Linked DNA regions of Undibacterium sp. KW1. The protein of the gene in region 1 binds, or shares a complex with, the protein of each later gene. Links are inferred from orthologs where the notes say so. Each region holds a gene or a part of one and is shown in the gene's direction. Other genes may lie near its edges.

What was found.
Region 2: the proteins of pmbA (region 1) and tldD are in contact, whole or in part, in a solved structure (PDB 5NJ9), measured with the Escherichia coli proteins. The link is inferred for Undibacterium sp. KW1 from one-to-one orthologs.

Annotation. Positions count from the first base shown.
Region 1 is NZ_AP018439.1:2,276,201-2,291,876, forward strand. The notes cover bases 5,374-8,313. They hold pmbA (metalloprotease PmbA), read left to right. Parts: upstream 5,374-6,137; coding sequence 6,138-7,490; downstream 7,491-8,313. Other genes in these bases: yjgA (ribosome biogenesis factor YjgA), read right to left, coding at 5,374-5,948; UNDKW_RS10230 (ABC transporter ATP-binding protein), read right to left, coding at 7,562-8,275; UNDKW_RS10235 (ABC transporter ATP-binding protein), read right to left, coding at 8,272-8,313. In the rest of the region: purU (formyltetrahydrofolate deformylase), read left to right, coding at 230-1,102; UNDKW_RS10190 (YaeQ family protein), read left to right, coding at 1,102-1,644; UNDKW_RS10195 (acyltransferase), read left to right, coding at 1,645-2,715; UNDKW_RS10200 (phytanoyl-CoA dioxygenase family protein), read right to left, coding at 2,739-3,464; UNDKW_RS10205 (alpha/beta hydrolase), read right to left, coding at 3,464-4,138; UNDKW_RS10210 (metal-dependent hydrolase), read right to left, coding at 4,135-4,677; mog (molybdopterin adenylyltransferase), read right to left, coding at 4,697-5,353; more of yjgA, read right to left, coding at 5,334-5,373; more of UNDKW_RS10235, read right to left, coding at 8,314-9,033; UNDKW_RS10240 (branched-chain amino acid ABC transporter permease), read right to left, coding at 9,034-9,912; UNDKW_RS10245 (branched-chain amino acid ABC transporter permease), read right to left, coding at 9,917-10,798; UNDKW_RS10250 (ABC transporter substrate-binding protein), read right to left, coding at 10,952-12,100; argH (argininosuccinate lyase), read right to left, coding at 12,414-13,808; UNDKW_RS10260 (sensor histidine kinase), read left to right, coding at 14,040-15,077; UNDKW_RS10265 (LytTR family DNA-binding domain-containing protein), read left to right, coding at 15,077-15,676.
Region 2 is NZ_AP018439.1:1,791,426-1,807,039, forward strand. The notes cover bases 6,721-9,598. They hold tldD (metalloprotease TldD), read left to right. Parts: upstream 6,721-7,368; coding sequence 7,369-8,829; downstream 8,830-9,598. Other genes in these bases: UNDKW_RS07865 (carbon-nitrogen hydrolase family protein), read left to right, coding at 6,721-7,207; bcsQ (cellulose biosynthesis protein BcsQ), read left to right, coding at 8,873-9,598. Outside these bases: glnE (bifunctional [glutamate--ammonia ligase]-adenylyl-L-tyrosine phosphorylase/[glutamate--ammonia-ligase] adenylyltransferase), read right to left, coding at 1-1,793; UNDKW_RS07860 (YhdP family protein), read left to right, coding at 2,172-6,350; more of UNDKW_RS07865, read left to right, coding at 6,413-6,720; more of bcsQ, read left to right, coding at 9,599-9,640; UNDKW_RS07880 (cellulose biosynthesis protein BcsD), read left to right, coding at 9,980-10,471; cellulose biosynthesis protein BcsP, read left to right, coding at 10,513-11,334; cellulose biosynthesis protein BcsQ, read left to right, coding at 11,331-12,098; UNDKW_RS31085 (glycosyltransferase), read left to right, coding at 12,099-12,995; cellulose biosynthesis cyclic di-GMP-binding regulatory protein BcsB, read left to right, coding at 12,944-15,614. UniProt on the Escherichia coli protein: Metalloprotease involved in CcdA degradation. Suppresses the inhibitory activity of the carbon storage regulator (CsrA).

The DNA of each region.
Region 1 (15,676 bases):
TGCTGTCTGAACCAATTTTTTCGGGTGGGGCTGCCAGAAGAACGACTATACACCAATTAGAACGATCGTGCTTTTTGTTGTGATTATTTAATTGAAGCTGGATTCTATGAATTATGCGACTGATCATGCGACAATAGACGGTTAATCTCTAAGCTTTGCAATCAATTTAACGAATTTAATTTGTTTCTGGCCATGGACGGCAGCAAATCCTGGCCTATACACCGACATCATGAGCATACGACCAGAATATATCCTGACTTTATCCTGTCCCGATCAGCGCGGCATTGTGCATAGCGTATCGGGATTTTTAGCCAACCACGGCTGTAATATTATCGATTCTGCCCAGTTTGGCGATGCACAATCTGCAACTTTCTTCATGCGCGTGCATTTTGCCGTAGAGGATTCCAGCGTCAGCGACAGCGCCTTGCGTGAAGAATTTGCGGCTTTGGGTGCCAGCATGCAAATGAACTGGCAATTGCATGATGCCCATCACAAGCCACGCGTTATGCTGATGGTATCGAAGATAGGCCATTGCCTGAATGATTTGCTGTTCCGCTACAAGAGCGGTTTGCTGCCTGTAGAAATTAAGGCCATCGTCTCGAACCACACTGATTTTTATCAACTGGCAGCCAGCTACAATATTCCTTTCCATCATCTGCCACTGGCAGCTGGCGCAACGGCAGAAGCCAAACAGGCGCAGGAACAAAAGGTATTGGATATTGTCGCCAGTAATGATATTGAACTGGTGGTACTTGCCCGTTACATGCAGATATTGTCACCGCAATTATGTGATGCGCTGAAAGGCAAGGCCATCAATATCCACCATTCTTTCCTGCCTAGCTTCAAGGGCGCAAAGCCTTATTACCAGGCGCATGAGCGTGGCGTCAAACTGATAGGTGCGACAGCTCACTTTGTGACAGGTGATCTCGACGAAGGCCCGATTATTGAACAAGATGTGGAACGTGTTGATCATTCCATGGAGCCAGAAACCCTGACAGCCATAGGCCGCGATGTGGAATGTGTGGTGCTGGCGCGTGCCGTCAAATGCTTTGTCGAGCACCGCATTTTGTTGAATGGTCATAAAACGGTGGTGTTCAAGTAATGGCACTCAAATCCATCATTTATAAAGCCGACCTTAATATCTCGGACATGGACCGTGGCTATTACGCGGACCATAGCCTTACGATTGCCCGTCATCCGTCGGAAACCGATGAGCGCATGATGATACGCGTGCTTGCTTTCGCCATTCATGCGGCTGAACGCCTGGAATTTGGTAAGGGCATATCAGATACGGAAGAACCTGATATCTGGCTCAAGGATTACACCGACGCCATACAGTTATGGATAGAAGTCGGCCAGCCAGATGATAGACGCTTGTTAAAGGCTTGTGGTCGTTCTGAGCAAGTCATCGTCTATAGTTTTGCCAGCGCCAGTGACATCTGGTGGAAGGCAATGAATAGCCGCCTTGATCGCGCCAAAAACTTGCGCGTCATGAATGTGCCTTCAGCGCAAAGCCAGGCACTGGAAAAACTCGCGCAACGCAATATGCAATTGCAATGCACGATACAGGATGGACAAATCTGGATGTCAGCCGGAGATGCCTCCGTACAAATTGACCTGGAAGTTCTTAAAGAGTTTGCCTGAATGCGTTTGTCTGAATGCATAGGCAGTCGTGACAATAACCTGAACTTGTTACGCATAGTCGCCGCACTGGCCGTGCTGGCAGGGCATAGTTTTGCCTTGCTGGCACAGCCAGAGCCCTGGGGTGCGCTGACGGGCATGACGCCTGGCTCTATCGCGGTAGATGTATTTTTCATCGTCAGTGGCATGCTGGTGACGGGCAGTTTGATGAACAAGCAAAGTGTGATTGACTATGTCTGCGCACGGGCGTTGCGCATCTTTCCAGCACTGATATGCATGTTGCTGCTGACAGTATTTGTACTTGGACCTTCCTTCACCAGCTTGCCTCTGACAGAGTATTTGTCTGCTGCCGGGACATGGCAATACCTGTTCAAGTGCGCAAGCCTCTTGTCTGGCGTGAGTTATGTCTTGCCTGGTGTCTTTGCACAGAATCCCTATCCAAATGCAGTCAATGGTTCACTCTGGACCATGCCTTATGAAATCAAGATGTATCTGCTGCTGCTGGTATTCTGGTGTGGGCTGGTACTGCTGAAGAATAGGCGCCTGCAGATATTGAAGTATCTGATCATTGCCATTACTTTACTGGCAGCCTTACTGGTTTTTGCGCGCCATTTTTATTTGCAAGATGATAGCCAGTTCACCCGTTTGTTATTCATGTTTTTCTCTGGTGCCAGCCTGTTCATGTTAAAAGAAAAACTGCTGCTGACCCGGCGCTTCTTTTATCCTTTGCTGTTACTGGTACTGGCAGCAGCGTTCATCAACAAACCGGTATTCTTTAGCCTGTATCACCTGTTCATTGCCTATCTGGTAGTCTGTATTGCCTACTTGCCTGCAGGGTGGGTAAGGCGCTATAACAGCTTGGGAGATTATTCATACGGGGTGTATATTTACGCTTTTCCCGTGCAGCAGGCAGTTGCCGCCTTGTTTCCCGGCATTGTGGTGTGGAGTATGGTGATAGCCTCAGGTTCTGTGACCATATTGCTGGCGATATTTTCTTGGCACAAGATAGAGAAGCCAGCCATGGCTTTGAAACCAGTAGTAATTGCACGGCTGCGTAATTATTTGCCGTTTTAAGACTGGAATTCAGTTTCGCTAATTCAATCAGCTGACTGAGATACATGGGCGGACTGACAAGCAGCTTCTGCCCAGTGTAATGGTGGAGGAAGTCTGCTGACACTGAACTCCAGATGCAATACCCGACGTTGAATAGCGAGCTTTGCCTTGTCGGATGCATGGAGTAACAAGGGTTTCATCAATAACATATCGCCCGCTCGCATAGCACAAGTCTCGTGCATGGCAGTCTGGCTAATGTCCAGGACCTGGCTCTCGCTAAGTTTGCCAGATTGATGGCTGCCTGCGATGACTTTCAGTGCAGCGTTCTCAGCACCAGCATCATCGAGGGCAATGCGGCATGTCAGCATTGCTTCCAGCACTGCCGCTGGTGGTTCAACGTAATGCACATCTTTCTTGTAAGTCCATTTGCTGTAGCCAGCCAGTTCAGTTTTCTGGTTAACACAAATCGTCATATCCTGATGCCAGGACACCAGCCAATTATGATCAGCATTTTTATTGAAAAAGATGCTGCGCACTGTCTGGGCTCCTGCCATATTTGCAGCATTTAGCAGCGCATGCAGTTTGTCCCAGTTTAATGCGCGATGTATGGACGGATAATTTTGCAATACCTGACGCACACCATATTGATCAGAAATGGACTGGCAGGCTTGCCGCAATCGCTGTAATTCAGGCTCATCCAGAAAGCCCGGCAAGATGACAAAACCCTGGCTGGCCAGGGTTTCTGCGATGCCTGAAGCTTTGTGATGCATTAAGCCTGCAAGACTTTTTTCAGCCACAGGCTGATGTCATCCACTTCTTCAGGACAAACGGAATGCGGCATCATGTATTCATGCCATTCCACCTGATAGCCCAGTTCTTTCAGCAGATCGCGCGATTGTTCGGCACGCTGTATCTGGATGACGTTATCGCCACGGCCATGGGCCTGGAAGATGGGCGTATTTTGGTTCGCCGCATGGCGTTCTTCGATAATCACGTCACGCAAGGGCACATAGCCAGACAGGCACAGCAAGCCAGCCAGTTTTTCGTGATAACGCAGACCAGTCTGCAAAGTCATGGCGCAACCTTGAGAAAAACCAGCCAGGATGATGCGCTCAGACGGTATGCCGCGTGCATTTTCGCGGGCGATCAATTGCTCTATGCGTTTTTGTGACAGGCGTAAGCCAGCTTCATCTTCACGCTTGGCGATATCCGTACCGAGGATATCGTACCAGGAGCGCATGACATAGCCACCATTGATAGTGACTGGCATGGTCGGCGCATTCGGGAAGACGAAACGTATGCCAGGGTTGCCACGCAAATCCAGTTCTCTGACGATGGGGACAAAATCATTTGCATCTGCACCCAGGCCATGCATCCATATGATGGCAACGGTCGGGTTAGGTGCGCTTTCCAGCTCTACGGTTTCTAAAATATCTTGTGTCATGATGATTTTCGGGGAGAAGAAAAATAAGCTGCCAGTTTGACCGACAGCAACAGCAGGCCACAGGGTAGCCAGACGGTCAGTAGTTCAGATTGTATTACACGCCAGCCGCGTGCTGTCAGAAAGCGATTTACGCCTATCGGTGATACCTCAATGAATTGCCAAGGGAAGAAATAGCGCTCTTCTGTCAGTGGCCAGAAAAATTCCACACCTAGTCCACCTGTAGTCAGTGCATCCAGCAGGCCATGTGAAATGGTGGCGAAGGCAATGAACAGCCAGCAAACCAGAATAGAACTACGCAAGCGTGTATGAAATATACTGGCCAGACTGGCGACCAGCATGGCAAATACAATGGAGTGGCTAAAGCCGCGATGACCAAAGGCTGATTCATAAGCAATGCCAAGCTTGAAGGCAATGACATCAAGGTCAGGCAAGATCGCGGCCAGCATACCCGTTAGCACGAGAGGCCAGGGCAGGCGTTTTTGCCCCAAGATCAGGCCCAAAGTCAGCGGCACTACAGGATGCGTCAGTATGGTTGCCATCGTTGTCGATGTTTGCTGTTCAGGCAGAGGCAGATGGAGTCTTGGCGCGTATCGCGTTTTTAGGGCGGAAAGCCTTGCAGATGCTGTCATCCGTCTCTATGTACGGGCCACCTATCAAGTCTATGCAATAGGGGACTGCTACAAAAATGCCGGCAACGATTTGCTTGCCTTCTGCATCCTTCAGGCCTTCCAGGGTTTCCTTGATGGATTTGGGCTGACCTGGCAAGTTCAAAATCAATGCAGCATGGTCTGGTGTTTCGCGTATTACCGCCACCTGGCGTGACAGGATGGCTGTCGGCACAAATTGCAGACTGATCTGGCGCATTTGCTCGCCAAAGCCCGGCATTTCCTTGGTGGAGACTGCCAGTGTCGCTTCAGGTGTCACATCACGCCTGGACGGGCCAGTGCCGCCAGTGGTAATCACGAGATGACATTGCTCTTCATCTACCAGAGCAATCAAGGCCTGTTCGATGGCCGCGCGTTCATCCGGGATCAGGCGTGTGACCATTTCCCATGGGCTGGAGAGAGCTTTGCCAAACCATTCCTGCAATGCGGGCAAGCCCTGGTCCTGATAAATGCCGGCAGAGGCGCGGTCTGAGATTGATACCAGGCCTATTTTGAGTTTTTCGCCATCTGCTACCGTCATTTGTCCAGACTCACTTGTCATCAAACTCATCGTCTTCTTCATCCAGGTCTGCATCATCCGCTTCGTCCGCGTTGGCTGCAGCTTTGGATTTTTGCAAATCTTTCAAAATCTGGAAGATTTCGCGATAAGCCTTCGGCGGTTTGTTTTCAGCCTGTTCTTTACGCGCATTGCGTATCATGGTGCGCAATTGCTGTACGTCGAGCTGAGGGTGTTCAGCCATCAACTCTGTCAGGGCATTATCATCTGCCAGCAATTTGTCGCGGCGACGCTCCAGCGCATGCATGGCGGCAGTCTCGGCCTTGGATGCACCTTTCCAGCTGTCGATGGTTTTCTGGATCAGGGCAATTTCTTCCTCATCCAGGGTGCGCATTTTCTTGCCTACATATTGCATCTGGCGACGGCGGCCTTCGTGATCCTTGATTTGCTGGCATTCCAGAATGGCATCGCGCACGTCTTCTGGCATCGGTACGCGCTTGACGCGTTCACGTGGCTGCTCGACCAATTCTTGCCCCAGCTTCTGCAAGGCGGTCATTTCGCGCTTTAACTGGGATTTTGATGGGCGGTCGTATTCTGGTTCGAACTCACTGGACTGATAGCCACATGAGCCACGATTTGGATTTGGCATAATTCTGCGCCTTTACTATTAACTTAATGAAACGGCTGCTATGATACCCTTTTTAGCTTGGAATTACCTAAAATCAAGCTGCGATTGACCCATAAGTGACCCATTTATGGTGTGAATCAAGGTAAATAATTAGGATATTTCCCTTTGGCCATTTGGTCATTTAGCATTGACAAACATAGAATCCCATCCATGAGCAAACCAGTTTTTACCCATACCCAGGACCAGTTAAAGCAAATCGCGCAGGATATGTTGCGTTTCGCCCGTGAAAAAGGGGCATCGGATGCGGCAGTGGAGATCAGTGAAGGTGGCGGTCTGTCCATCAGCGTACGCAAGGGCAAGGTAGAGACCATAGAGCAAAACCGCGACAAGGGCATAGGTATTACGGTATATATCGGTCAGCGCCGTGGCAATGCCAGTACTTCGGATTTTTCCGAGCAAGCCCTGCGTGACTCTGTCGATGCGGCCTACAATATTGCCCGTTTTACAGCAGAAGATGACTGCGCCGGCTTGCCTGAAGCAGATTTGCTGGAAATGGCACCGCGCGATCTCAAGCTGTGCTACCCATGGCTGATCACCGCCGAAGAGGCCATAGAGCTGGCAAAACGCACTGAGGCGGCAGCTTTTGCGGTGGACAAGCGTATCACCAATAGCGAGGGGGCCAGTGTACATGCCCAGCAATCTCATTTTGTGGCTGCCAATTCGCGCGGTTTCATGGGCGGCTATCCGATTTCCCGTCACACGATCTCGGTGGCACCTATTGCAGGCAAGGGCGCAAAAATGCAAAGGGATGACTGGTATTCTTCCCAGCGTAGCGCCAAAAAACTGGCAAATCCAGAAGAGATAGGTCGTTATGCCGCCGAGCGTGCCTTGGCCAAGTTGAATGCGCGCCAGTTGGACACTCGCAAATGCCCTGTCCTGTTTGAGGCGCCACTGGCGGCCGGTTTGCTGGGGGCATTGGTGCAGGCAACCTCTGGTGGTGCCTTGTACCGCAAATCGACTTTCCTGCTTGACTCTCTGGGTACGCAGATTTTCCCGTCCCACGTACAGGTGATAGAAGACCCGCATGTCATCGGCGCTGTCGGCTCTTCACCATTTGATGATGAGGGCGTAAAAACCCAAAAGCGCAATGTTGTCACTGACGGTGTCTTGCAAGGCTATTTCCTATCTACTTATTCTGCCCGCAAACTGGGCATGCAAACGACGGGTAATGCTGGTGGCTCGCACAATCTGACATTGACATCCAGTTTGACCAAGCGTGCAGACAATTTCGCGGGCATGCTTAAAAAAATGGGAACTGGCTTGCTGGTGACTGAGTTGATGGGGCAGGGCGTCAATTATGTGACGGGTGATTACTCACGCGGTGCATCTGGCTACTGGGTAGAGAATGGCGTGATCCAGTACGCAGTGGAAGAAATCACTATTGCTGGCAATATGCGTGAAATGTTCCAGCAAATTGTCGCTATCGGCAATGACACCCTCGTGCGCGGTACCAAGGAGACTGGTTCCATCCTCATAGAAAGCATGACGATTGCCGGCAGCTAATCGGTACTGAAGATTGTTGCGCTAGTATTGAACAGTGTAGAAAAAGACCATTATTGCGATGGTCTTTTTTCTTATGCACCCAAGTAAGCTTCTATCACCTTGGGATTGCTGAGCAGGTTGGCGCCGGTGTCGCTGAGAACGATATTGCCGTTTTCCAGCACATAGCCATGTTTGGCGATTTTCAACGCCTGCCTGACGTTCTGCTCCACCAGCAGGATGCTGAGGCCGGTTGCATTGATTTCTTTGAGGATGCGGAAAATCTCCTGTACTACCAGCGGAGCCAGCCCCATGGAAGGTTCATCCAGCAGCAGCGCTTTGGGCTTTGCCATCAAAGCACGGCCTATGGCAAGCATTTGCTGTTCACCGCCTGACAAATTACCCGCCAGGCCCGTTGCTCGGTTTTTCAATACGGGGAAAAGGGTATATACCCATTCCATGTCCTGTCCTATCTGTGCCTTGTCCTTGCGGGTGTAGGCACCCAGCTCCAGATTCTCCCTGACTGTGAGAGTGGTTAATATCGCCCGGCCTTCGGCGACCTGTACCACACCTTTTTGCACGATATGGTGGGGCGATGTCTGGCTGATTTCTTCGTCTTCCAGAAAAATTTTGCCAGCCGCTGATTTCAACAAGCCAGAAATCGCCAGCAGAGTTGTGCTTTTCCCAGCACCGTTGGCGCCAACAAGGGCAGTGATTTCCCCAGTATTGATGGCCAGGCTGATACCTTTGACGGCTGCGATATGACCATACATGACATGCAAGTCCTGAACCCGCAAGATTTGAGTCATTCTGCGTCCTCCTTGCCGAGATAAGCTTCAATTACATCCGGGTTGTTACGCACTTCTTCGGGTGTGCCTTCTGCAATGATTTTGCCAAAATTGAGTACAGCTATGCGGTCGCATAATTCCATCACAAAGCGCATGTCGTGTTCTATCATGAAAATCGAAAAACCGCGGTTACGTATATTGACGATTTCTGCCATCAGTTCAGTTTTTTCTGCCGGGTTCATGCCAGCGACCGGTTCATCCAGTAACAGCAGTTTGGGCTGGGTGGCGAGGGCGCGGGCAAATTCCAGTTTGCGTTGTTCACCATACGACAGATTGTCGGCCAGCATATGCGCTTTATGGTCCAGCCTGACCCAAGACAGTAATTCGTGCGCACGTTCTTTGGCTTTTCTTTCTGCGTCTTTGTAAGCTCCCAGATTGAACAGCATGCTCGCTACGCCATAGTCGAGATGATCATGCATGCCGACCACGACGTTCTCCAGCAGGCTCATTTCCTTGAAAATGCGGATGTTCTGGAATGTGCGGGCAACGCCGAGTTGCGTGATCTTGTGGCTGGCGACCGAAGTCAGATCATGATTATTGAAGCGCAACTCGCCACTGCTGGGGCGCAACAGGCCGGTAATCAAATTGACGATGGTGGTTTTCCCGGCACCATTAGGGCCAATCAAGCCATAGATACTGCCCTGGGGCATGGTAAAGCTGACATCCTGCAATACTCGCAGGCCGCCAAAATTTTTACTGACAGAACGTAATTCCAGCATTTAGCTAACCTTTCCGGAGCTTGACGATGTTAACTTTTTGCGAAAGTTTCTGATTCTTGCCGGGTCCCAGATGCCTTTGGGTAAATACAGGATGACCAGTATCAGTATCAGGCCATTGGCTGCCAGACGGAAGTCTTTCAGCGAGTGCATGAATTCTGGCAACAGAGTCAGGCTGCTACTGCCTATCAGCGGGCCTATCAGATTGCTGGTGCCGCCAAAGACTGCCATGGTCAATATATCTACTGCATTTTCAAATGCATAATTACCTGGACCTATCGTGAAGGTGTAGTGTGCATTCAGACCACCGGCAATACCCGCGATGGATGCTCCCATGACAAAGGCCAGCAATTTGTAGCCACCGACATTGACGCCCATGAGCCTGGCGGCAATCTCGTCCTCCTTGATCGCTTCAAAGGCGCGGCCTGTCTTGGAACGCCTCATCCTCGCAAGAATGAACAAGATGGCTGCCAGCAAGAGCACGATATGCCACCATTCGGTTTTTTGTGGAATACCATTCAGACCCATGGGGCCGCCAGTGATTTCCATATTCAGGACGATGACACGTACTACTTCACCAAAGCCTAGCGTTGCCATGGCCAGGTAAACACCGGACAGACGCAGCGTAGGTATGCCTATGATCAGCGCAACAATTGCTGGCATGATGGCACCTGCCAGCAATGCCAGCGGGAACGGCAATGCCGTCTGCATGCTGATCATGGAGGCGGTATAGGCACCTATGCCCATGAAGGCCGCATTGGCCAGTGACAGCAAGCCACAAGACAAGGTCAGGTAAATCGAAAGAGCCAGCATGGCATTGATGCCTATGCCAAAAATGACTGTGCTATAAATAGCCCAAAAACCATCCCACCATTCAAGCATATTGTTACGCCTTTCTTTCCAGTACTCTGCCGAACATACCGGAAGGGCGTACCAGCAAGATGATAAATAACAGACCAAAAGCCACCGCATCGCGGAAATCGCTCGATATATAAGCGACGCTCATCACTTCAGCAAAGCCCAGGAACAAGCCGCCTATCATGGCACCGCGTATATCGCCCATGCCACCCAGGATAATCACGGCAATGCCCTTATGCAGCATCGGTTGCCCCATGAAAGGGGAGATGGCATTGAACGACAGGCCGACCAGTACACCGGCAGCGCCGCCCAGTGCTGCTGCGGCAAACGAAGTCAGGAAAAACAGACCCTCGACATTGATACCGAGCAGATAAGCAGCCTTGGGAGATTCCGCAATCGCCCGCAAGGCGCGGCCTATTTGCGTGCGGCGCATGACTTGTAGTAGCACCAGCATGAGGATAAAGGCAATCACGACAATCGCCATTTGTACCGCCGTCAGATGTAAATTGCCAAGGCTGAAGCTTTCTTCCGGGATAGTACCAAAAGGGAAGCGTTTGTTTTCTGCACCAAAAATCCCCTGGGATATATTGGTGATCATGATGGCCACGCCTATGGTAGCTATCATCGGTGCCAGATGCGGCGCATTGCGCTGACGCAAAGGACGCAAGACCAGGAAATCGACGACCACGCCCAGCAATCCACAGGCCAGCATGGACAGCAACATCGCCATCCATAAAGACATCTGGAACGAGCTGACCAGTAGCAGGGCCATATAACTGCCCAGCATGAAGATGGCACCGTGCGATAAATTGATGACGCCAAGAACGCCGAACACCAGCGTAAATCCTAAAGCAAAAAGCGCATATACGCTGCCCAGCGTCAGGGCGTTAATGAGTTGTTGTGCCAGCATGGGTATCCAGATGATGAGGATTGCTTCGTTTCATGCGCAGATGCAGGCCGGCCATCAATGCATGTAGAAGGGATGAAAATTATCCCAGCAAGAGAAGTCGTAAAACATCTGCCCCTCACCCCTGGCTTGCCAGGGGGAGGGGCAGGTATGCATTTATTTCAGCAATACAAATTTGCCGCCTTTGGCAATATTGACGATAGCATCTTGCTGTGCGTCATAGCCAGCTTCCTTGCCATCCTTCGGTGCAGCACGGCGGAATGCAAATTTGCCAGTGGCACCTTCAATCTTCACGGCTGGCAGTGCATCGCGCAATGCCAGGCGATCTTTTTCAAGGTTGCCGCTCAGGCTGACTTTTTTCAAAGCTTCTGCAACGATGTGCATGGCATCAAACGCCTGCGCCGCAAACTGGTCAGGGTCGGAACCAAATTTTGCTTTGTAGTCAGCCATGAAGCTCTTGTTGGCAGCAGATGGGTTTTCAGCAGACCATGGGCTGCCCATCAGGGTATTGTCAGCAGCGTCTTTGGCGATTTCAAACAGTTTTGGTGAATTAAAACCATTACCGCCGACGAATGGCTGTTTCATGCCGAGTGAGCGGGTTTGCAGGATGATATTTGCCGCTTCTTCCGCCAGGCAGGAGCAAACGATGGCATCAGGATTGGATGCCTTGATCTTGGTCAGCTGTGCCTTGAAATCCACGTCGCCCTTGGCATAGGTTTCGGTATCCGTGACCGGGATTTTTTGTTCAGCCAGTGCGCTTTTGAAAACATCATAGCCACTCTTGGTGAAAGCATCATCGTTGCCATACAGGATGGCGACTTTCTTGATATTGAATTGCTTAACCGCTGCGCGCGTAGTCACTGGCAATACATCGGCTTCCATGACGGAATTGCGGAAAGTGAATGGCCCCATATTGGTAATGCCATCAGCAGTGTTGCTGGTGCCAAATACAACAGTCTTGGTGGCATTGGCAATCGGGTCAGCGGCAAAGGCCGAGTTCGACAGGGTAGGGCCAAAAATCATCAATACTTTTTCCTGGAACAACAATTTCTTGAAGACATTGATGGCTTCTTCTTTTTTGCCTTGCTCATCTTCTGCAATCAGTTGTATCTTGTTGCCATTCACACCACCCTTGGCATTGATCTGGTCGGCTGCCAGCGTGAAGCCGTTTTTGATCGCTACGCCATATTTGGCGGCTGGGCCGGTCAGGGCTTCGGCAACGCCGATTTTGATATCGGCAGCCTGGCTCATTGTGGAATAGGCCAGGAAGGTGGCAGCGGCTAATAACTTAAGACGGTATGACATTGTGTTCTCCTGAAAAGTACATTTTGGTTTTTGTGGTCCGCAACATGAATTAAATATATCTGATCCATGCGCATTACTAGCAAAGCGGCCAACAAAATTTATGAGATATTGATTGTCACGGAGGATTGTATGGGCTCGCAACCTCAGCAGCAATAAAACGCCATGCTGCGATGCAATATTGATTACTTAAGTAGTACTACTGAAATCTGTGATTTTCAGGCTTGGAAATATAGTGCTGACCAATGAAAAACATGCCAGCACCTGCATTTGCAGGTGGGCTGGCATGTTGTGATGATGCAGGTGAAGACTGTTGTTATTGCAGTTTCAGGCGCAAACGGGCAATCGCTGCTTTAACCTGGTTTGGCGCGGTGCCGCCTATATGGTCGCGGGCGGCAACTGAGCCTTCCAGTGTCAGGACATGGAACACGTCTTCATTGATGAGGCTGGAAAAAGCACGCAATTCTTCCAGCGACATATCGCTGAGGTCGCAGCCTTTTTCTACACAAGTGCGTACTGCCAGCGCCACTGCTTCGTGGGCATCGCGGAAAGGCAGGCCTTTCTTGACCAGGTAATCAGCCAGATCGGTTGCTGTCGCATAACCCTGCAAGGCAGCGGCGCGCATGGCTTCTGGCTTGACGGTGATGCCACCGGCCATGTCAGCAAAAATGCGCAGGGTGTCGATAACGGTATCTACTGTATCAAACAAGGGTTCTTTATCTTCCTGATTATCCTTGTTGTAAGCCAGTGGCTGGCCTTTCATCAGGGTCAGCAGGGCGATCAGGTGACCATTCACGCGGCCAGTCTTGCCACGCGCCAGCTCTGGTACGTCAGGGTTTTTCTTTTGCGGCATGATGGAAGAGCCTGTGCAAAAGCGGTCAGCGATATCGATGAAGCCTATGCGCGGGCTCATCCAGATCACCAGTTCTTCTGACATGCGCGATATATGCGTCATCACCAGTGCCGCAGCTGCGCAAAACTCGATAGCGAAATCGCGGTCAGAAACGGCGTCCAGCGAGTTATAGCAAACTTCGTCAAAGCCCAGGGTTTTGGCAACGCGTTCGCGGTCAATAGGGAAGGTTGTGCCAGCCAGGGCAGCAGCACCCAGTGGCAGCCGGTTGACGCGCTTGCGACAGTCTTGCATGCGCTCTGCATCGCGGCCAAACATTTCTACATAAGCAAGAATGTGGTGCCCAAAAGTGATGGGCTGGGCCACTTGCATGTGGGTAAAACCTGGCAAGATCGTATCCGCATTCTTTTCTGCCAGATCGAGTAGCGCCAGACGGAAGTCTTGCAAGAGACCAAGGATATTGTCGATGGCGCTGCGCATGTACAGGCGGATATCGGTGGCAACCTGGTCATTACGTGAACGGCCAGTGTGCAGGCGTTTGCCAGCATCGCCGACCAGCTCAGTCAGGCGTTTTTCTATATTCAGGTGCACATCTTCCAGGTCCAGTAGCCATTCAAACTTGCCACTGTCGATTTCAGACTTGATCTGCGCCATGCCGCGTTGGATATCCGCATAGTCCTGGGCAGTGATGATATTTTGGGCCTGCAGCATTTCCGCATGCGCCAGCGAGCCTTCTATATCAAAGGCAGCCATGCGGTTGTCAAAGAAAACGGAGGCAGTGTAGCGTTTGACCAGATCGGAAACAGGTTCAGAGAAACGGGCAGACCATGCCTCGCTTTTTTTATTGAATTGTGATGTCATAGTGAATTGTTGCCATATTGGCTGCATTTGCGAGAGAATTTCCCTTGATTATCCCAGATTTTGCGCCTGATTACCCTTGGAAATGCCAAAGGTCTAGCCGGACTGGATTAATTAAGCACTGCATAAGCACTGAATACGCACTGAATTTGTTGGCAGAAATGTTGACGACTGCCTATAAACCAGGAATGAACTTGCCCCGAAGCGTTTGAAAAATAATAAAGATAATTAAAAATGGCCAATGATAAGAAAAACAGCGCAAGTGAGCAGCTCATCCCGGATTGTTGTAATTTGGGTGTGTTTTCGCGCATCCTGATCAGTGTGAATCTGATCGCCTTATTGGCTTTATGGTCGAGAGGGGATGAGTGGCGTATCGTATTGCAAAATTTTCTGGAAAGCGCGGCATTGATTGAGACGATATGTCTGCTTTCCTTGCTGATCCTATGTAATTTACGTAGATTTTCTGCGCGTTATTACATGTCTGGCTGGTTTCAGCGCTTATTGTGTTGTATGTTGCCAACGGCGATCGCTGCCTTGCTGATGATTTATTTGCGCATGCAAGACTGGATTATGGCCAGCTTTCCCAAGTTAAATCCCTTGTTTGTCGTGGTCGCAACTGGTTTGCTGGCATTGGCATATCAACAGTATTTTGAATTGCGTACCCGGGCTTTTTCACCTGCGCTGGGTGAAGCCAAACTGCAGGCCTTGCAAGCCAGGATACGTCCACATTTTTTGTTCAACAGCTTGAATACTGCCTTGTCGCTGATACGCACCGAGCCGCGTCGCGCAGAAATGGTGCTGGAAGATCTCTCAGACCTGTTCAGGGTATTAATGCGCGATACCCGCGATGTCACCAGCTTGCAGGACGAAATACGCTTGTGTGAACAATATCTGGCGATAGAAAAAATACGCCTGGGTGAGCGTATGCAGGTGACATGGGATAAAGAAAAAATTTCCCCCCAGGAGCTAGCCGAGATAGAAATTCCTTCATTGTTATTGCAGCCCCTGCTTGAAAATGCAGTTCATTACGGCGTTGAACCATCGGTGCAGCAAGCAACTGTCACGGTAGAGATAAGACGTCTGCTGGACAAGGTGGAAATTCGCATCCGCAATCCCTATCACGCAGAGGCAAATATGGTTTCCGGTAATCAGATGGCACTGGAAAACATAAGGCAGCGACTAAGTTTGCTTTATGATATCGAAGCGCAAATTCAATACGGCGTAGTAGATGCGTACTTTGAAGTTAAGTTGCAATTCCCGGCTAAGAGATGATGACACCAAGAATACTGATAGTTGATGATGAGGCACCCGCAAGACAAAGGCTGTTGACGCTATTGTCAGACATAGAGGCAGAGTGCCCGGTGACGGTAGTTGGAGAAGCCGAGAATGCCATGTTGGCACTTGAAAAAATCAGCAATCTGCAACCTGATATTGTGTTGCTGGATGTCCAGATGCCGGGCATGAATGGCATAGAACTGGCGCAGCATCTCGCACAGCATCAGGCCAGCCTGCGCTCACCGGCGATTATTTTTGTGACTGCCTATGATGAGTTTGCCGTCAAAGCGTTTGAGGTACATGCACTTGACTACCTGATGAAGCCGGTGCGGGCCAGCCGTCTGGTGGATGCGCTGGTGCGTGCCAGTGAAAAAGTGAAGGGCGCGCGCCGCCTGCCTGAAACCATGGCAACAGATATCAGCGGCCCCAGGCGCAAGCATTTTTCAGTATTGGAAAGAGGGCGGATATTATTGGTGCCAGTGGCCGAGGTGCTGTTTCTGAAGGCGGAACAAAAATACGTGACGCTGCATACTGCCCAGCGCGAGTACCTGCTGGAAGAGTCACTGACTTCGATAGAGGTGGAACTGGGGGACTTG
Region 2 (15,614 bases), 480 kb from region 1 along the record:
GTTTCCATTTGCCTTTCAGTGTCGCCTGCATGCTGTGTCAGGTGCTGTTGCAAATCCAGTCGGAATGCTGACCAGTCCGGTCGCTGATGCAATGATGACTCATCCAGCAATTCATCGAGCAGCAGAGGGTGGCGGGTCAGGAACTTGGCAGCCCAGTCAGACGCGGCCATCATGCGTATCACCCTTGCCAAAGCATGCGGGTATTCGGTCAATAGCGCGAGGTAAGCCGCGCGACGGGCAATGGCTTCCATGAAGTCGAGCAGGCGGTTCCAGGTCAGTAATTGGTTGCTGCCTTGTCTGGCGATAATGTTGAGAGCATTGTTGACCAGTGCCACCAGTTTCATGCGGCTGGCTTCAGACAGGGATTGCACCTTCGGTGATTGCCAGGTGGCCTGCAGGCGCTGGCTGAATGCAGCAGCATCCTGCGCTGAAAACTCCAGGCCAGTCAGATGTGCGGCGATCAATTCTTCGCTGTCGGGGCTGGACAGGCTGACTGCCAGCATGCCCTGTTCATTCTCACTATTATTTTCGGCCTTGTCGCGGAAGATCGCATCAAACTGATCGGCGATGAATTCACGGTGAGGGCGCAACTGATCCAGTAGCTGGACAACACTGGTATAGCCCATCATCTGCGCTATCCTCAACTGGTCCTCATCCCTGGCGGGAAAGGTGTGGGTCTGGGCATCATCCAGGTATTGCAGTCTATGTTCGAGATTACGCAAAAAAGTGTAAGAGGCCAGCAGTTTGTCTATGATAGACGCATCCATGATGCCCTTTTCTGCCAGGGTCTGCAGAGTCAGGCGGGTAGAGCGATCACGCAGACTGGCATCGCGGCCACCGCGTATCAGTTGGAAAACCTGTGCCAGAAATTCCACCTCTCGTATGCCACCACGTCCAAGCTTGACGTTATTGCTGCGCTCTGGGTGTTTGGTTTCCTGGCGCACGACTTCCGCCCGTATCTGGGCATGCATGGAGCGCAAGGAATCAATCGCACCATAATCAAGATAACGACGATAGACGAAAGGGCGGATGATTTTTTCCAGAGCGGCGATATCATAGTCATTGCCCGTCATCGCCCTGGCCTTGACCCAGGCATAACGCTCCCATTCACGCCCCTGTATCAGGAAATACTCTTCTATCATATTGAAGCTGGCGACCAGAGGTCCAGATGCGCCATTCGGGCGCAGGGCCATATCGACACGGAAGCTATACCCATCTTCCGTGACTTCAGAAATGGCAGCGATGAGTTTTTTGCCAAGGCGGCTGAAGTACTCGTGATTTGACAGACTGCGCTGGCTGGAGTCCGTGGTTTGTGTTTCGCCGTCTTCGGCATAGCAAAAAATCAAATCGATATCGGAAGAGACGTTGAGTTCATAGCCACCAAGTTTGCCCATGCCCAGCACGATCATGGCTTGTTGTATGCCACTTTCTTCTCCTATGGGAGTGCCATGCATGGCTTGCATTTCGGCATTCAGGGCCTGCAGGTGCTGCTGCACGATGAAATCGGCAAACAGGCTGATTGTTGTTATAACTTCATTGAGATCGGCCTGGCCACAGAGGTCGCGCTTGATCAGGGTGCAGACGACCAGTTTGCGCAGACGGCGCATGGCTTTGTTAAGAGAAGCGCCCTCGTATATTTCTTTTTGTAAAAACTGCGCAAAATGGGCCGTGCTCAAGGATAATTCAGAAACTTGCTGTAACTGCTCATTTCGGCTGGTATCTGCTTCCATGCAATGAGTAAAAAAGCGGGAAGCCTGGAGAATTTCTAGGTTTGTGCTGGTGCTGGCAGTCATAATGGGGCTGTGATGGGCTGTAATGGGCCTTTAATTGCCCGGGCTGGTCAGTGTTGTGATTGATTTTAAGCGATAAGGGCCAGGCAGGGTGGTATTGGTTAGCGGGACTATGCAAGCCACAGTAAATAATTTTATACTCCTTGGGAGTATAAAATTGATCTCAAGTGACAGAGTGGGTTAAGCTTGGTTGTTGTGGGAATTATTTGATTGATAATGATGGATGGCTGTTTAACTGATGACAGCATGCTAAAAATTCCGGGCTTGTTTTGCTGATATTTCCCGGCATGTGAGGATTTGCGCAAGGGTAATGGAGCTTGCTGATTTGCAAGTGCATGGTTTTTGCGCAAGTCTTACTTACAAATAAATTGAACATTAGCAATGACACAAGCAGATCAAGAGAACATTGCTAACACCGCGGTCAAGGACGACAAGCCAGGTCATTTTTGGCGGCTCTGTCGTTTTACCTGGCGAACTTGCGATAAAAGCCTGCGCTTCACGCTCAGGCTGATATTGGCATTGTATTTTCTGTTTTGCATACTGGTGCTGGTATTGCGTTATGTCGTATTGCCCAATGTAGACAGGTACAAGCCTGATATAGAACAGGCGATTTCAAACTCTCTCGGACGGCAATTGCAGATTGCCAGTCTGCGTGCATCCTGGCAGGGCCTTAATCCACAACTGACGCTGGAAAATGTCGTGCTGCGTGACAAGCAGGGTGGCACCGCGCTGGTTTTGCCTGAAGTGTCGGCAACCATGTCCTGGTGGACGCTGGCAGTTGCCGATTTGCGTTTTGAACGTATCGTCATCAATCAGCCTTCTCTCGATATACAGAGGGACGCGGATGGCAAAATCTATGTGGGCGGTTTTCATATCGATCCTGCCGCTGAGAGCAAGGGGCAGGGCCTGGACTGGGTGCTGGCCCAGCATGAAGTATTGATACGCAAGGGGGCTGTGCGCTGGACAGATAAAATGCGCAATGCGGCAGAGCTGAAGTTGCCGGATGTGAATTTTCTCTTGCAAAACCAGTGGCGGCATCACAGGTTTGCTCTTAAGGCAACGCCTGATGTCAGTCTTTCTGCGCCTTTGGATATACGAGGCGATTTCCAGCACCCGGTTTTTGCCAAAAAGATTTCAGACTTTTCTTTATGGACCGGCGATTTGTATGCCGACCTGCGCCATACTGACCTGGCTGCGTTAAAGGCCTATATAGACTACCCGGCAGATGTCAAGAAAGCATATGGCTCGGTGCGTGCCTGGCTGCATCTGGACAAGGGCAGGCTGGCAGACCTGACTGCAGACCTCAGCCTGGCGGATGTGCTGGGCAAGTTCCGTGCTGACCTGCCTGAGCTGGACATGGCCCTGGTCAGTGGCCGCCTCGTCGCCAGCGAAACCCTGACTTCTACGCACAAGTTCCTGGCGGCCCTGATGGGTAAGGCTGGACATAGTGTTTCTCTCGTTAATTTTTCCATGCGTACCCGCGAGGGCCTGCAATTACCTGCCACCACCATCAAGGAAACATTTACCCCAGGTGGCAAGGGCCAGCCCGAAAAGGTGGAGTTGTACGCCAAGACCCTGGATTTACAGACACTGGCCAATTTTGCCGAGCATCTGCCTTTGCCAAACGACCAAAGGCAGATGATGCTGGACTTTGCACCCAAAGGGCAACTCCGTGACTTCACTGCCAAATGGCAGGGTACTTATCCTGATGTGTCGTCTTATAGTGTGAAAGGGCAGTTCATCGACTTGTCGATGACGGCACAGCCAGCGCAACTGGCCAGAGCCAAAACCGCTACATCCCCGGCAAAGGCAGCAGTGCCCGCCATACCAGGATTTGAAAATCTGTCGGGCAGCCTGGAGGCCAATGACAAGGGCGGCAGTTTCGTGCTGGATTCCAAAAACCTGTCCTTGCGCCTGCCCAGTTATTTTGTTGATCCTCTCATGCCGTTTTCAAGCCTGAACATGCATGCGCAATGGCAGTTTGTCGAGCAGGACAAGCTGATTTTCCAGATTCATAAAATGGAAGCGCAACAAGAAGGCATGCGTGCCATCTTGTCTGGCAAGCACATCATGTCCATGCGTCATGGTGCCGACGCCCAGCCGGGTGAGGTAGATTTGACCGGTAGTATTACGGGCTTCGACCTGAAGCAGCTTGACCGCTACATCCCTGCCGCCGCAGAAGAGCATTTGCGGCACTGGCTGCTGAATTCCATACTCGAAGGCAAGGCCAATGATGTCAGCGTGCGCATACGGGGTGATCTCGCCCATTTTCCATTCCATAATACGGACGGCAAGAAAAACCACAAGGGTGAATTCCTGATCAAGGGTAGCCTCGCTGGCGCCAAGCTCGATTTTTCTGCTGGTGAACTTAATGAAGAAGGCAAGCCCCTGTGGCCAGTCATTGATGACATCAAGGGTGGTTTTGTGTTTGATAAAGCCAGGATGGAGATTACTGGCGACACCGCCAAAACCCTGGGTGTCGATCTGAAAAAGGTCAAGGCGATTATTCCTGATTTGTCGCAGCATGGTGCCATCCTGAGTATTGACGGTGCGGTCAGTGGTAGTCTGCAAAATATGCTGGCGTATGTGGGGACGAGCCCGGTTAGTGGCTGGCTGGGACATTTTCTGAAGGAGGCCAAAACCTCGGCACCTGCTGCCTTGCAACTCAAATTGCAATTGCCCTTACAGCATTTGATAGAGTCAAAAGTCCTTGGTATTTTGCAGTTTGCTAATAACGACGTGGTATTACAGCCTGGCATTCCCCAGGTAACAGGCTTGAATGGCAAGCTGGAGTTCAATGAAACAGGAGTCAACCTCGGGACGCTGAGAGGCATGGCGCTTGGTGGCCCGGTACAGATTACTGGTGGCTCGCAAAGAGATAACAGCGTTAAAGTCAGGCTTGATGGTACCGTCACTGCCGATGGCATACGCAAGATCATCCCTGTCGGCATGGTCGATAAAATGGCGGACCGTGTCAGCGGCGCCAGCCGTTACACGGCCAGCATCCATGTCAAAAAAAGGCAGCCGGAAATCATCGTCGATTCAACGATGGCGGGCATGTCACTGAATTTTCCTGCACCCTTGAAAAAGGCCAGCGCAGAGCTCATGCCTTTGCATTTTGAGCTGTTGCCACAGGCAGGCCAGGATGCACAAACCTTGCGTGATGAAATCCGCGTCAGTCTTGGCAACTCCATCAACACCAGATATTCGCGGCAAAAACAGGGCAATGGACCTTGGCAGGTAGTACGTGGCGGCATAGGCGTCAATGCGCCCGCACCAGAACCGGATAGCGGTTTGAATGCCAATATAGAATTCAAGTCCCTGAACATAGACGAGTGGCGACGCCTGATGTCGCCAGTGTCTGCGAGCCAGAAAGCCAATGCCGCCGGTGCAGAAAGGGATAGTGCTGAAGTTGATTTGTCGCCTTACCTGGAACCGAGCACGGTTGCTGTCAGGACGCCGCAATTGAATATCATGGGTAAGCAGCTCGAAAATGTCATCGCTGGTGTTTCCCGTCAAAATAAAACCTGGCAAGCCAATATACATTCAAATCAGGTTGCTGGTTACCTGACCTGGAATGAAGGAACAGGTGGACAAGCGCTGAGCAGTATCACGGCACGCCTGAGTAATCTCATCATTCCTCAGTCTGCCGCTGCCGATGTTAGTGAGTTGCTGGAAGGGAAAAATACCACCACACAAATTCCAGGTCTGGACATCGTCGCTGAAAACTTTGAGTTGTTCAATAAAAAGCTCGGGCATCTGGAACTGCAGGCAGTTAATCAACTCGTCAGCCAGGGGAATGGGCGTGAGTGGCAGATCAATAGGCTGCTGTTGAGAAATCCTGATGCAGACTTTTATGCCACCGGTAAATGGGCCAGTCAGGGCGGCGATGGGCGTACCCAGCTCAATTATGTGCTGGATATTGCAAATTCAGGCAAGCTGTTGGAGCGACTGGGTTTTGCCGATGTCTTGCGTGGTGGTAAAGGTAAACTTGAAGGCGATGTGCAATGGAATGGCCTGCCTTTTGCAATGGACATACCCAGCATGAGCGGGCAGGTCAAGATGGTACTTGCCAGTGGGCAATTCTTGAAGGTAGATCCAGGGGCCGCGAAACTGCTGGGCGTGTTGAGTCTGCAATCGTTGCCGCGCCGTTTGACACTGGATTTCCGTGATGTCTTTTCTGATGGTTTTGCCTTTGATTCCATCGCAGGTATTGCGCATATACAGCAAGGTGTGGCAAAAACCGATAACCTGAAAATGCTGGGTGTCAATGCGACTGTGTTGCTGGAAGGAAATGCTGATCTGATCAGGGAAGCCCAGGATTTGCATGTGACCGTCATTCCTGTGGTGAATGTGGGTACGGCGTCGGTTGTGTATGGTCTTGCCGTAAATCCGGTCATCGGCCTTGGCACCTTTCTTGCTCAATTATTTTTAAAAGAACCTTTGAGCAGGGCATTTACGTTTGAATACAAGGTCAGTGGTTCATGGAAAGAACCCACTGTAACTAAAATTGAAGGCCGTGACAGCCCGTCGGCGATCAAGGCGGCAAGCAAGCCTTGAGTAAACTCAGTATGGAGCCATGTGCTCATATGACGGTAGCGTCATTTTTAAAAGAGGGTGATATGAAGATTGCAGCGATCCAAATGATATCCACGCCCGTGCTGGCGGAGAACATGGCAACTGCCAGACGTCTGTTGCAGGAAGCGGCAGCCTCAGGCGCAAAATTATTATTGCTGCCTGAATACTGGCCACTGATGGGCTTGCAGGAAACCGATAAGGTAGATATCGCCGAGCCTGCAGGTGAGGGGCCCATGCAGGACATGATGGCTGAAATGGCCAGTAAGCTGGGTGTCTGGCTCATTGGTGGCACCATCCCTCTGCAGGCGGCCCAGCCTGGCAAGGTCTTGAATACGACCCTGGTCTATGATCCTCAAGGCCAGCAGATTGCGCGCTACGACAAAATTCATTTATTTGGATTCAGCAAGGGTGAAGAGTCGTATGAAGAGGCGCGCACTATCGTCGCCGGCAATCAGGTCAGCAGTTTTGATGCCGGTTTTGGCAAGGTGGGGCTGTCTATCTGCTATGACTTGCGTTTCCCTGAATTATTCCGTGCGCTGGGGACCAGTTCCCTGATCGTTGTGCCTGCTGCATTTACCTATACGACCGGCCAGGCACACTGGGAAATACTTTTACGTGCCCGCGCCATAGAAAACCAGTGTTATGTGCTGGCTTGCGGCCAGGGCGGCAAGCATGTGAACGGCCGCCGTACCTGGGGGCACAGCATGCTGATCGACCCTTGGGGTAAGGTCTTGGACGTATTGGAAGAGGGCGAGGGCATCGTCAGTGGCGACGTTGATGAAAGCCTGATTGCCAGCATACGCGAAAGTTTGCCAGCATTGCGCCATCGCAAGTTATGAAGCTAGTGCGGGGATAAGGTGGCAATCAGCGGAGTGAGCAGACCAGAGAAACCCGCAGATGCTCTACAATGTCAGTGTGTGCGCCAGCGGTTTACAAGTATGTTGCAAATATTTTGCAAGTAATGTGCGCTAATTTAATTGCAGTGTAAATAATTTATTCTATGACCCCATTTGATCCCGCCATGAGCCATCTCGCTATCGCACGCGATATTTTGCTGACCCCATTTGGCCTTGATGAAGCCAAACTCAGCAAGGTGCTGGGCAGCATGTTCACTCATAAAGTGGACTATGCCGATTTGTATTTCCAGTTTACACGCAATGAAGGCTGGAGCCTGGAAGAAGGCATAGTCAAGACTGGTAGTTTCTCTATAGACCAGGGGGTAGGTGTACGTGCCGTCTCTGGCGATAAAACTGCATTTTCTTACTCTGATGAAATATCTGAGCAAGCCTTGTCCGATGCTGCCAAGGCAACCCGTACTATTGCCCGTCAGGGTACTGGCAAGATTCAGGTGGCATCCAGTCTTAAAGGTCTGGATAATCGCTCCCTGTATTTGCGGGATGACCCCCTGCATTCCATGGACGCCAATCAAAAAGTCCAGTTGCTGGAAAAAATCGAGAAAATCGCCAGAGCCAAGGACCCGCGCATAGTGCAAGTAATGGCCAGCATGGCCGGTGAATATGATGTGGTGCTGGTGGCACGTAGCGATGGTGTGATTGCTGGCGACATCCGCCCTCTTGTGCGTGTTTCACTGACGGTCATTGCCGAACAAAATGGCCGCCGTGAAGTGGGCACCAGCGGTGGTGGTGGCCGCTATGATTATTCGTATTTCACTGATGCATTGCTGGAGCAATATGCAGACGAAGCCGTCAAGTCAGCACTGGTCAACCTTGAAGCGCGTCCGGCCCCGGCTGGCCCGATGACCGTGGTACTTGGCCCCGGCTGGCCTGGCGTACTGTTGCATGAAGCGATAGGTCATGGTCTGGAGGGTGACTTCAACCGCAAGGGTTCCAGCACTTTCTCTGGCCGCATAGGTGAGCGTGTCGCAGCCAAAGGCGTGACGGTGGTGGATGATGGCACCATGCTGAACCGCCGTGGTTCCTTGAATATGGACGATGAGGGCAATCCTACTCAGTGCACAACACTGATAGAGGACGGCATCCTCAAAGGCTATATGCAAGACACCATGAATGCGCGCCTCATGAAAATGCCGGTGACTGGTAATGCCCGCCGTGAATCCTTTGCTCATTTGCCTATGCCGCGTATGACCAACACTTATATGCTGGCTGGTGACAAAGATCCCGAAGAAATCCTCGCATCTGTTAAAAATGGTCTCTACGCTGTCAACTTTGGCGGTGGTCAGGTCGATATAACGAACGGTAAGTTCGTATTTTCAGCCAGTGAGGCATATATGATAGAAAACGGCAAGCTCAGCTATCCGGTCAAGGGCGCTACCCTGATAGGCAATGGTCCGGAAGTATTAAATCACGTCAGTATGATAGGCAATGACCTGCGTCTTGATTCCGGCGTCGGTGTCTGTGGCAAGGAAGGACAGAGTCTGCCGGTAGGCGTGGGTCAGCCCAGCCTGCGCATAGAGGGCCTGACAGTTGGGGGAACTGCCTGATGGCCTGTGGCTATCCATGTATTGTCACGCCGGGCTTGCTCACATGTTAGTCATTGCCATCGTCTCTGCGAAAGGTGGGGTCGGCAAGACCACGATTACCGCCAATCTGGGTGTCGGTCTGGCGCAGCGCGGTTTTCCTGTGACTGTTGTCGATCTTGATCCGCAAAACGCCATGCAATGGCATCTTGGCGGCCTTGAGGCAGGCGAGACCAATGGTGTCAGCCTGTTGACGGCGGCACGCGCCAAGTTGATGGATGCTTGCTACACGAGTCAATTCGGATTGAATTTTGTCCCCTTTGGCAATGGCGGCGAAAAGCAGCGCATGCGTTTTGAAGATGTGCTCGAGCAGCAAGAGCCCTGGCTGCGCAAGAAGTTGCAGGCTGCAAAACTGCCTGCCAATGCCATCGTCTTGCTGGACACCCCGCCTGGGCCTTCGGTCTACCTGAAGCAGGCTATCCACGCTGCGGACTTTTTATTGGTTGTTGTACTCGCCGATGCTGCTTCGTATTCAACCCTGCCCGAGATGGAAGAACTGATTTCGACCTATGGGCACAGAAGCCAGGCAGATGTTGGTTCCGCCTATATAGTTAACCAGGGTTCGCAGCGGCAACTGGCGAAAGATGTGGTGGCCCTGATTGCTGATCGGCTGGGCGAACGTATGGTGCCCTTCATCGTCCAGGAAAGTCCGCAAGTCGAGGAAGCGCTCGCCTATGAGCGTCCGGTACTCGAATATAAGCCGGATAATCCTGCGTCTTTAAGCATACAAAAAATCATAGACTGGTTGCTGGCCGGTTTACTGGGTGGGCGCTGACATTTCAATCGCGCGACCATGCTGAAATTTTACCGCGTCTGCTACTACCATTTAACCGTTTTTTGCAAGCACGCTTGCCTGCATTGGTAATGTGTGACGCATAGTGCAAATGCCGATAAATTGTGCTGTTTTGGCTCAGTAATTGTGAAAATGGTTTGCAAAATAATTAAATATTTACAAATGCTTGATCTTATTATTAATTGTTGACATTTCACCATTCATATAGGCTGGACTAGCAATAAAGGCGAGTGGTAAAGTCGCAACGAATCAACACTCTCTATGATTTGCGTGTCACGATAGTAGCCATAGAGAAAAAGTTAACGCAAAGGTGTCATGAGCATGTCCACAAATTCTATTCGTTATTACGAAGAGCAGCAGTGCTCAGTTCAATGGAGATCTTTCCTTGGAGCATTTTCTGCCGAGTTCGCTTCCAAAGGCGAGCCTGGCGACCTGCGCGCTTTCATGCATCAGTTGGGCCGCACCATGGCTGCCGGTTTTCACGTGAATGACGGCAGTAGCCTGCAAGCACTGGAAGCATGCATGAACAAGGTCTGGTCAGAAATGAACTGGGGCTGGGTGGAGCTGGTGGAAGAAGCCGATGCACTGGTCGTTGCCCATCATGCATCTCCGCTGAAAGTAGCATTCGGCGAGCATGCACTGGAATGGTCGCCAGCTTTGCTCGAAGGCGTATATGCGCAGTGGTTTGATGGCCTGGGTATGGACAAATCCTTGCGCCTGACGCAGCGGGCAGGCGTATTCGAAGATGGACAATTATTTGTATTTGATTTGAAGAAGCAGTCAGAAGAGCCGTCTTATTTCACACGTCGTTAATTGGATTGTGACGCTGCAAGTAACCGGAGCTGGTGGACATTATGGATGATGACGTAAAAAATCTTTTTCAGAAATTTGGGCAATCAACTGATGCGTATCGCGAAATCAATCGTGATGCTGACAGTGAACAGGCAAAGCAGCGCTGGCCCTTGTTGCGTGACGTGCATCTGCATGCGGGACCGGCTCCTGCCACGGCACCCGCTCGTGCTCAGCACAGGGAAGAAGAGGTGGCCGAGCCAGTCCATTTGAATGACAGTCCTTTCCGTCCCGCTGCCGTGAAAACTGCGGTGAGCAGAGCAACTGCGGTGAAAGCCAGCGCCGCACAAGCCGCACCTGAGGGGCATGCAAGTATCAGGCACAGCTCTCAATTGCCTTTGAAGCAAATGCTGATGCAAAAAGCTGCAGTCGAAGAGCAAGAGCTTGAGCTCGAAGTAGCGCCACCATTTTTGTCAAGAGTTTTACCTGCGGCACCAAAGCAAAATACTGCTGGTAAAAAAGAGTCTGTTACCAGTGGCTTGTTTTCCGGCAGGAGCCAGGTCTCACCTGAGCGTGAAGTGGGAGCGCCTGCGCATGCTGTGCCCGGTATTGCTGCAAGCACTGGCATACGCAAGCCTGTGAACGTCAGCCCTGCGCAAGTACCTCCTGCTACTGTCATACACAACATACCTGCAGCACATGTCATGCCTGTCAAACAAGCGCATGTGCATGTTGAAGAACAGCGCGGTCAAAGCGTGAAAACCAAACCGGCCGGCAAAGACCAGCCGGTCAGCGCAGTATTTGGTCGCCTGGCTGGCAAACAGGAAGAAGCCAGGCCAGCCGATGCGGGTACCAATTCATTCTTTAAAAAAATATTTAAACCATGAGGGTAGTTGCCGTCATTTCTCCCAAGGGTGGGGTAGGTAAAACTACCGTTACCGCAAATCTGGCGGCATCCCTGGCCCGTCTCGGTCCACGCATCACCATATTGGACCTGGATCCGCAAAACGCACTCAGATTGCATTTTGGTATGGCACATGATGATGCCAGTGGTATTGCACAACAGGAGACCATGGAGAATAGCTGGACAGATGTTTTGTTTGAAAGCGCCTATGGTGTCGATTTCCTGCCTTATGGCAGCGTAGATGAAGATCAGCGTGCAGTTTTCGAACAGGAAATCAAGGCCGATCCAAAATGGCTCGCAAAGAAACTGGCTTCCCTGAATTTGTCTGAAAATAGCGTGGTCCTGATAGACACGCCACCTGGTCCCAGTATTTATCTGCAACAGGTCTTGCATGCAGCAAATTATGCGCTGGTGGTGTTAAAGCCAGATGCCGCTTCTTATTCAACGATACCATCGATAGAATCCCTGATCGATTATTACTGTGCTGACCGCAAGGAGTTTCTCGGTTATTGCTATCTGCTGAACCAGATGGACGCCGCCAAGCAATTGAGCCGCGATGTCTTTGGCATGTTGCGCAGCAGCCTGGGCAAGCGCTTCATACCTGTCACCATCCATAAGGATGAGGCAGTCAGTGAAGCACTGGCTTGCCAGACACCGGTCTCCTATTATTCCCAGCATTGTTCTGCTACGCATGACATGCAAGAGTTGACAGCCTGGCTGCAAACGAATTTCAGATTGGTTGATTAAATGCGTTCGATACTTAACTCCCGATATCTCTATGGTCGCCTCAACGACCTAGGGCGTGCCATGGTCAACTGGCCAGGCTGGGAGCGCAAGACACCGCGTTTTCTGGCCTTGATGGTCGCGGTGTTCTTGTACTGGACCAGTATCAGCATCCCTCTGGATTTGCCGCTGCAAACACTGTTTTCGATTATCATTTTCAGTACTGCACTGTACCTGCGCCGGTATACTGGTACGCTGATTTCACTGGTGATGGTGATGTTTTCCATCAGTGCTACCAGCCGCTATATCTATTGGCGCATCACTTACACCATAGGCACAGATAATCTGATTGACCTGTTCTTTGCGCTGGTGCTGATCATGGCTGAGGTGTATGCCTGGCTGGTGCTGCTGCTGGGGTATTTGCAAACCGCCTGGCCCTTAAAGCGCAAGCCTGTGATGATGCCGCCAGATACCTCGACCTGGCCCACCATTGATCTGTTCATCCCCAGCTATAACGAAGACCTGGCCGTAGTTAAGCCTACCGTGCTGGCGGCCATGGGTATAGACTGGCCCAAGGATAAACTCAATATCATTATCCTCGATGACGGGCGTCGCCCTGCCTTTGCCGAATTTGCGGCCTCAGTCGGTGTACAGTGTTTTACCCGTGCGGATAATAATCATGCGAAGGCCGGTAATATCAATGCTGCCCTGAAGCGTACTACCGGCGATTTCGTCGCGATCTTCGATTGCGATCACATGCCGACACGCTCGTTTTTGCAATATACGATGGGCTGGTTCCTGGTTGATCCCAAGCTGGCGATGGTACAGACCCCCACCATTTTCTGTCTCCAGATCCGTTTGAGCGCAATTTGCAAACCTTCCGCAATGTGCCAAATGAAGGTGAGCTGTTCTATGGTCTGATACAGGACGGTAATGATCTGTGGAATGCAACTTTCTTTTGTGGGTCTTGTGCCATTCTGCGTCGCACCTACCTCGAAGAAGTTGGCGGCATTGCAGTTGAGACCGTGACAGAAGATGCACACACTGCATTGAAAATGCAGCGCCTTGGCTACAATACGGCCTACCTGGCATTGCCGCAGGCAGCCGGTCTGGCAACTGAGAGCCTGTCAGCCCACGTTGGTCAGCGTATACGCTGGGCGCGCGGCATGGCGCAGATTTTCCGTACTGATAATCCCCTGCTGGGCAAGGGGCTTAGTTTTGGCCAGCGTCTATGTTATAGCAACGCCATGCTGCATTTCTTTTATGGTTTGCCGCGCATGGTGTTCTTGTTGGCACCTCTGTCTTACCTGTTTTTTGAAGTGCATATCATCAAGGCTTCAGCCCTGTCGATTGCGGCGTATTCCTTGCCCCATCTCTTGCATGCCAACCTGACCAACTCCCGCATACAGGGCGCGCACCGGCATTCCTTCTGGGCCGAGGTGTATGAGGCAACGCTGGCATGGTATATCTTCCGCCCCACACTGGTAGCGCTGATCAACCCCAAACTCGGTAAGTTCAACGTGACTGCCAAAGGTGGCCTGGTCGAGCAGGAGCATTTTGACTGGACCATTTCCAAGCCTTACCTGATCATGCTGGGCATGAACATATTAGGTTTTTTTGTCGGTTTTGGCCGGGCATTGTGGTGGAATACTTATGAGATGGACACAGTCATCCTGAATATGCTGTGGACGATTTATAACCTGGTCATCCTTGGTGCTACCCTTGCCGTGGCAACAGAATCCAAACAGGTAAGGCGCACACACAGGGTCAGGGCAGTATTGAATGCGACCCTGCGTTTGAACAACGGTCACTCTATAGTTTGCCGTACTGAGGATTTTTCCATGGGAGGCATGTCTTTCCGGGTACCGGAAGGTTTTCAGATGCACAAGGATGAAGACTTGATGATTTCCCTGTATGGCACCAACGGCGAATCCGTATTCCCGGCCAGAACAGTGTTCTTCAAGGATAATTTGCTCAGTGTGCAATTCATGCCACTGGATCTACAGCAGGAAATGGATTTGATCAATTGCACCATAGGCCGTGCCGACGTCTGGCTCAGTTGGTCAAATGACAGGGATATCGACCATCCGCTGAATGGTTTGAAAGAAATCGCCTATCACAGCATGCGCGGATTCAGCCGGTTTGGCACCAGTATCAAGCAATACGTCATGGAAAGAACGGGACATATGAATAAAATAAATGAGGCTTCCATCGTGAAAACCATCACAACAAGTATACGGGCAAAATTGTCGCGCAAAGGCAGTACTACGGCTCTGGCCATACTTTGTGGCGTAACTGCGATAGCACACCATGACGATGTATTGGCCAAGTCCAAACATGCAAGTGCCAGTGCTTCTGCCACAGCTAGCGCTCAGCCTGCCGTCGTTGAAAAAATCGCCCTGGAAGATTTGCAGCCAACCTCGGTAATAGGTGGCCAGAAGACCTATAACATCAGCCTCAAGGATATGATAGGCATCAGCTCCAGTGTTGAATTGCGTGGCACCGAGGGCGAGCGTTCCTTTCCCTTCACCGTGCGTAGCGATGAGGTGATTACAGCAGCCAAGGTCAAGTATGGCATAGCCTATTCACCTGCTTTGCTGCCTGACCTGTCCCACATACAGGTGCTGGTCAACAATGAGCTGGTCAGTGTTGTACCTCTGCCTAAAGAAACTTCTAAAGGCATCGTGCGTGAAGATGTGATTGATCCACGTTTTTTTGCTGACTTCAATCAACTCAGTTTTAAACTCATAGGCCATTACACCCGGGATTGTGAAGACCCTTATCACTCCAGCCTGTGGGCCAAGCTCAGCCACACCACTAATCTGGAATTGACAGTTTCCCCACTGACCCTGGCAAATGACCTGGGCATGTTGCCAGCACCTTTCTTTGACAGGCGTGACAACAAATTGCTGGAGCTGCCTTTCATCCTGCCAGCGACACCTTCACTGGAAGTCTTGCGCAATGCGGGTGTCGTTGCTTCCTGGTTTGGACATCTGTCTTCTTATCGTGGCGCACGCTTTCCTATCGAAGCCAATACCTTGCCACGTGGTAACGCCGTGTTGTTTGCCACCGCCAATGAAGCACCGGCAGGCGTGACTTTGCCAGCGATTGCTGGCCCGACCCTGGCTATCATGGCTAATCCAGCCAACCCCAAAGCCAAGTTGTTGCTGGTGCTGGGACGTGATGTCAATGAACTCAAGATTGCCGTACAAGCCCTGACCATGGGTCAGATGGCCATGTCTGGCGAATCTGCCGTGATCAAGAACCTTAAAGAAATCGATCCACGCAAAGCCTACGATGCGCCAAAATGGCTGCCTACCGATAGACCAGTCAAGTTTGGTGAACTGGCTGGGCCATCGGCACTGAAAGTCAATGGTCTGACACCAGACCTGATACGCGTGAACCTGCGCGTTGCGCCTGATTTGTTCACCTGGCAAAAAGAAGGCGTGCCTATCGATTTGCGTTACCGTTTCACGCCACGTCCTACCGTTGATAAATCGACTTTGAATATTGGTATCAATGATGAGTTTGTACGCTCCT